2 linked regions of the Flavisolibacter tropicus genome follow. The protein of the gene in region 2 interacts with the protein of the main gene of each other region in a pairwise test. Links are inferred from orthologs where the notes say so. Each region holds a gene or a part of one and is shown on either strand. Other genes may lie near its edges. The genes, in order: accC and SY85_RS04450.

Region 1 (3,274 bases), 4.2 Mb from region 2 along the record:
AGAATTCCCTAGTTTTGACCCTCATGGTGATCCTATACCCGATAAAAAGGGCAAGATCAAATATTCAGCTGCCATCCCTCTATCAGAAGGTCAAATTGGGAAAATGTACGAGATTATTCGGCTAGACGATACCGACGACCAGTTTTTAAAGCTTTTAAGTAAACTTCAGATTCAGCTTAAAACAAAGGTTAAACTACTGGAACAGAACAGTTTTGACAATTCCTTGCTCGTTTCTATTCAAAAAAAAGAGGTAATTCTAAGTGAAAAGATAGCTACCAACTTACTGGTAAGCACACTGGAATAAACCCATCCATTTGTAAATCTTTTAACAAAGCAAGTTTAAACTTCGGCTACTCTGGCATGTCTTTCTATTAGTTATCTATGAAAATAAAAACACTAACTATGAAAAAAATTGTTACCCTATTATTCTGTGTAGGCGCTGTTACAGCTGCCTTTGCTCAGACCTCTGAGCAGGATAAAGCCAGAAGAGTTATTTTAAGCGGTGGTGGCGCAGATACTAAAACCGATAAGGATACCCGCAATTCCAGGGATGTTATTTTAGGTGGCGATCGGAGCATCTATGATGAAAAAGGCACTAATACCAATTATCCTTATCCTGGTACCTACCCAACCAGCGGTAGCCGCCAGGCACAGATAGACCAGGTAAACCGCGATTACGATGCTAAAATCCGCTCTATCCGCAATAACTCACGTCTATCTAATGCTGAAAAAGAAAGAATTATCCGCGATCTGAATAACGACAGGGCACGTGTGATTCGCCAGATTAATGGCCGCAATTACAACGATCGTCGTGATGATGATAGAAGATACCGTCACCATGATGATGATGATTACGACGGTAATAATAAAAACAAAGGAAATAATGGTAACCACTATGGTTGGGAGAAAGGAAAAGGCAATCCGCACAAAAGCAGTAACTATTCCAATGGAAATAATGGAAAAGGCAAAGGCAAAAAGAACTAAGTAGTGTTTTTTCTATAGTAACAAAAAACCCCGCTTTCGCGGGGTTTTTACTTTATTGCATTTTAAAGGTTTCTAAGAACTTGGTATTAAAATCACCGGCTCTGAACTTTTCATTTTGCATCAATTGCAAATGGAAAGGAATAGTGGTTTTAACGCCTTCAATCACATACTCACTCAGGGCACGATACATAGTATCGATAGCTTCCTGGCGTGTTTGTGCTACCGTTATTAGTTTACCAATCATAGAATCGTAATACGGCGGAATAACATACCCTGCATACACATGGCTATCTACGCGTACACCGTGTCCACCCGGCTGGTGTAATACGGTGATCTTACCTGGTGAAGGACGAAAGTCGTTATATGGATCTTCAGCATTGATACGGCACTCAATGGCATGCATTGTAGGCTCATAATCTTTACCAGAGATCTTTTCTCCCTGGGCTATCTTGATCTGTTCTTTGATCAGATCGAAGTTGATCACTTCTTCCGTTACGCAGTGTTCTACCTGGATACGAGTATTCATTTCCATAAAGTAGAAGTTGCGATGCTTATCTACCAGGAATTCAATAGTACCTACACTCTCGTAGTTGATAGCGGCTGCAGCTTTTTTAGCAGCCTCTCCCATTTTCTGACGCAGTTCAGGCGTCATAAACGGAGAAGGTGATTCTTCTACCAGCTTCTGGTGACGGCGCTGAATAGAGCAGTCACGCTCACTTAAGTGGCATACGGTACCATAGCGGTCGCCAGCTACCTGGATTTCTATATGGCGTGGTTCTTCGATGAACTTCTCCATATAGATACCATCATTCTTAAAGGCTGCACCTGCTTCAGCTTTAGCTGTGTTATAGGCTCTTTCTATTTCAGATTCTTCCCATACTACACGCATACCTTTACCACCACCACCGGCAGTAGCTTTTAAGATAACAGGATAACCCATTTCTTTAGCCTCTCCCTTAGCTTGCTCCAGGCTTTCCAGCAAACCTTGACTACCTGGAATAACGGGTACACCAGCTTTGATCATGGTCTCTTTGGCCGTGATCTTATCACCCATCCGGGTGATCATATCTGGGGTAGGTCCAATAAACTTAATACCATGGTCAGCGCAGATCTGTGAGAACTTAGCGTTTTCAGCCAGGAAACCATAACCAGGGTGAATGGCATCGGCATTGGTGATCTCACAAGCCGCCATGATATGCGGAATATTTAAATAAGATTCACTGCTTTGAGGCTTACCAATACAAACCGCCTCATCAGCAAATTTTACATGCAAGCTGTCTCTATCTGCAGTAGAATAAACAGCCACCGTCTTAATGCCCATTTCACGAGCTGTACGGATAACACGTAAAGCAATCTCGCCACGGTTGGCAATTAATATTTTTTTAAACACGGTATTTAATTTGGTAATTGAAGATTTGGCAATGAACTGAATATGAATATCTGGCAACAAGAATTACCAAATTTCTAAATTAGCACATCGCCAAATTATATTTACGCAGGTTCTACTAAGAATAATGGCTGATCGTACTCAACTGGAGAAGCATCTTCTACCAGGATCTTAACGATCTTACCCTTTACTTCACTTTCAATTTCATTGAACAACTTCATAGCCTCAATGATACATACCACCTTGCCTGGAGACACCTCTGTACCCACGTCTACAAAGTCGGGTTTATCAGGTGCCGGACGACGGTAGAATGTTCCGATCATAGGGCTCTTGATCGTTACTGTATTGCTAGGAGCAGCAGCAGCGGCAGGCGCAGCTGGTGCAGCAGCCTGTGGCAACGCAGCTTGTGGTGCTGCTTGTGGCAACTGAGAATATACTGGAGCTGATGTCACGCTGGATGCAACAATCTGTGTTACTTGCTCCTCTTTTGCTTTAATAGAAATCTTAAATTCTTTCTGCTCGATAGTTACTTCGCCCAAGTTGGACTCATTAACCAACTTGATCAACTCTTGTATCTGTTTGAAATCCATTTGTTTCAATTTGTTTGGGGTTTTGGTTTAAACAGGCGGCTAAGATATGCAAGAACCGCGATTTATAGGATATAATTGGATGATGTAAAAAAAATGCTGATAATAAGAAAGCTTCCTTACGAGAAGCTTTCCATATGATCTTATAATATCCAATAATCTTAGTTCAATTATTTTACTCTTTCTACGTATTCACCAGTCTTGGTGTTTACACGAATCATTTCACCTTCATTTACAAATAAAGGCACCATTACAGTTGCACCTGTTTCAACAGTAGCAGGCTTCAATGTACGGGTAGCCGTATCACCTCTTAAAC
Region 2 (3,212 bases):
CCTGGGGGAGTTCAGCAGGAGCTGGTCGTGCAAGACCTGCCGCCGCAAATATAGAACCTTTTAGTTTATAAAAAACAAAATATTCAAACTAAATGATTGAATAAAAGACATTTAAAGCTCTACCAGCATTTACTCACAATTGCTAAAACCAATTCTAACCACTCTTTATCACTCTTCTACTCAACTACTTAAAATATAAAATACTATATGCACTTTCCCATCCTTGCCAATTACTCCTACGTTCCTTCATAGCTACTCCTCTGTCCCTTCATGGTTACTCCGCATGGAAGCCTACTTACCTCCGTACCTCACCCCTTCTTCAGCCCTACCTCAACCGTACCTTGGCCCGTATCACGCTACCTGATCAACTCAATAAACCCATAAGAAATAGTAAAGAAAAGTATAATAAGAAAGGCTGAAAACACCTTAAAAGAGAAGAACCTAAAGATACAAAACTACCCCTGTAGAGCAAGTCCTTTCTTTACTTGTACCTTGAACATTAAGAGTTGAGCATTGAACATTTCTTCCACTTCTTCATTCTTCCTTCCTTGTTCATTATTTCTTCCTCCTAATCCCTTAATCTCCCCAAATCCCGGTTCAGACAATTTCCGCTGTGGTTCAAACACGCCATCGGTGCTATCTAAATGAACCCCGATCTTGAAACCAGATATCTTAAAATCAGAAATTCCTAAATGCCTTCTTAATCCTTTTAATCCTTTAACCAATCCTGCAAATCTCTGGTTATCTTTGCGCCGTCAATTACAGACTATGAATGTAAAAAATAACATACTTGAAACCATTGGCAACACGCCGCTGATCCGACTGAACAAGATCGTAAAAGACCTACCCTGCGAGGTTTACGCTAAAGTTGAATACTTCAACCCAGGTAACTCTACCAAAGACCGTATGGCTCTGAAAATGGTAGAGGTGGCCGAAAAAGAAGGCAAACTCAAACCCGGCGGAACTATTATTGAGTGCACCTCTGGTAATACTGGTATGGGCTTAGCTATGGCGGCTGTTGTAAAAGGCTACAAATGTATTTTTACCACTACCGATAAGCAATCCCAATCCAAAGTTGATATCTTAAGAGCCTTAGGTGCTGAGGTGATCGTATGCCCTACTAACGTAGAGCCAGAAGATCCAAGAAGTTATTATTCAGTGGCATCCCGCCTGAACAAAGAAATTCCTAACTCTTTCCATTTTAACCAATATGACAACCTGGCCAACCGCTTGGCGCACTATGAAACTACTGGACCTGAGCTTTGGGAACAAACTGATGGAAAAATCACGCATTTTGTTGCTACAGCAGGTACAGGTGGTACAGTTACAGGTACAGCTCAATTCCTGAAAGAAAAGAACCCCAATATTCAGGTATGGGCAATTGATGTGGAAGGCTCACTGTTAACAAAATACTTCCGCACTGGCGAAGTCGACATGAACGAAGTACACCCTTACATCTCAGAAGGTTTTGGTGAAGACTTTGTTCCTGGCAACTACGACATGAGCGTTATCGACTACTTTGAACAAGTATCCGATAAAGATGGTGCTGTTGTAGCCCGTCGCCTGGCTCGCGAAGAAGCTTTATTCTGTGGCTATAGCTCAGGTAGTGCCTTACAGGGGCTTTTCCAGTTAAAGGACAAATTGAAGAAGAATGATGTGGTAGTAGTATTGCTTTGCGACCACGGTAGCCGCTATGTTGCCAAGGTTTATAATGACCAGTGGATGGCTGAGCGTGGCTTCTTTGATGTAAAAACATTTAAAGATGTGGTTAATGCCAGAGGCAAGCAACGTTTGATCACTTTAGAACCTACACAATCAGTAGCAGAGGCTGTTGAGCTGATGAAGAAATACGACATCGAGCATATTCCAGTAATTAAAGATAGTGAACTGGTTGGCTCTATCTCTGAAAGCGGTTTATTCCAACGGGTATTCCATAATCCAGATATTAAAACAGAAAGAGTAGACCGTGTAATGGATGCAGCTTTCCCTATAGTAGGTTTAGATACCCCTGTTGAAAAAATAGGCACTCTTATAAATAAAGAGAACGGTGCTGTTTTGGCTAAAGACGAGAGTGGCAATTTCCATATTGTTACCAAATACGACGTATTACAAGCCTTAGCATAAGCTGCGGTTTTTACGCAATATTTTTCAGAAAGGCGCTTACTACAAGCGCCTTTTGCTTTTTTTACAAATCGCACCAACGTAGTTTTACGAATAACGCTCGTTTTGTACAATAACACATGACAATAAAGCATAATTAGTAATCGATCATCGTAGAATAAGTTTGTAAAAGCCCCAAACAGCGCTAAAGACCATCGTAAATCTACCAACCACATTTTCGCTATTACCACATAAGCTTCCCCGTTTGTTTACGGCAACCAACGTAAATACCATAAATAGAAATTAGGGCAAATCTGCAATTGATTGTGCTTTGTGTGCGAGCTATTTTTGTGTCAGAAGTTGATTGATAAACAAATCCAGTATCTAGAAAAAAACCAAACATCCATCCAATTCTAGAAAACCACCAGTATCCAGTAAAAAACCAGAACCGTCCAAGAACATCTTTACGTCCAAATCCTAATTAAACCAATCCAATATCAATCAACTTCTTCCTTAATTGGAAGAACATTTTGAAAAACCAATGAAAATTGATATCCGATATCTTACGAAAATCGCCTCGTTTTAATCCTTTGTCTATGAGAAGTTGCTATCCTTACACCAACGGACTAAAATTGTAATCCTATCACCCCTTTCCCTTTGAAAAACAGGAAAATCCTTACCCACCTGCTGACTACCCAATCAGCAGGTGGTTGGTGATAGCCACTTGAGCATCTTTTCCTACCTTTTTCCTTTCTTTCTTCCTTGTTCCTTGTTCATTTTTCTCTCCCTTGTCAACTTATCAACTTGTTAACTTGTCAACCCTTCCTCATTACTCATCACTAATCACTCCTTGTCCCTTGTCCCTTATTTACACTTCATCACCCTATCTTGCATACAAAAGCAGTAATGCCTGTTTATACTGACCAACTTAATAGAACTGTTACTTTGCCAGCTACACCAAAGCGTATTATCTCGCTGGTACCTTCCCAAACAGAACTGTTGTATGACTTAGAATTAAAAGAACAGGTTGTAGGCATTACTAAGTTTTGTATCCATCCTAAAGAATGGTTCCGCACCAAAACCCGCATTGGCGGCACTAAAACTTTACACCT

The links.
Region 1: the proteins of SY85_RS04450 (region 2) and accC interact in binary tests that used the Escherichia coli proteins (3 or more experiments, as listed by UniProt). The link is inferred for Flavisolibacter tropicus from one-to-one orthologs.

What each region holds. Positions count from the first base shown.
Region 1 is NZ_CP011390.1:5,323,415-5,326,688, reverse strand. Bases 206-3,145 are described here. They hold accC (acetyl-CoA carboxylase biotin carboxylase subunit), read right to left. Parts: upstream 2,375-3,145; coding sequence 1,037-2,374; downstream 206-1,036. Other genes in these bases: efp (elongation factor P), read right to left, coding at 3,129-3,145; accB (acetyl-CoA carboxylase biotin carboxyl carrier protein), read right to left, coding at 2,476-2,961; SY85_RS22720 (DUF1542 domain-containing protein), read left to right, coding at 403-984; SY85_RS22725 (metal-dependent transcriptional regulator), read left to right, coding at 206-304. Also shown: more of SY85_RS22725, read left to right, coding at 1-205; more of efp, read right to left, coding at 3,146-3,274. UniProt on the Escherichia coli protein: This protein is a component of the acetyl coenzyme A carboxylase complex; first, biotin carboxylase catalyzes the carboxylation of the carrier protein and then the transcarboxylase transfers the carboxyl group to form malonyl-CoA.
Region 2 is NZ_CP011390.1:1,092,381-1,095,592, forward strand. Bases 69-2,946 are described here. They hold SY85_RS04450 (pyridoxal-phosphate dependent enzyme), read left to right. Parts: upstream 69-768; coding sequence 769-2,124; downstream 2,125-2,946. Other genes in these bases: SY85_RS04445 (hypothetical protein), read right to left, coding at 456-725. Also shown: SY85_RS04455 (ABC transporter substrate-binding protein), read left to right, coding at 2,989-3,212. UniProt on the Escherichia coli protein: Two cysteine synthase enzymes are found. Both catalyze the same reaction. Cysteine synthase B can also use thiosulfate in place of sulfide to give cysteine thiosulfonate as a product.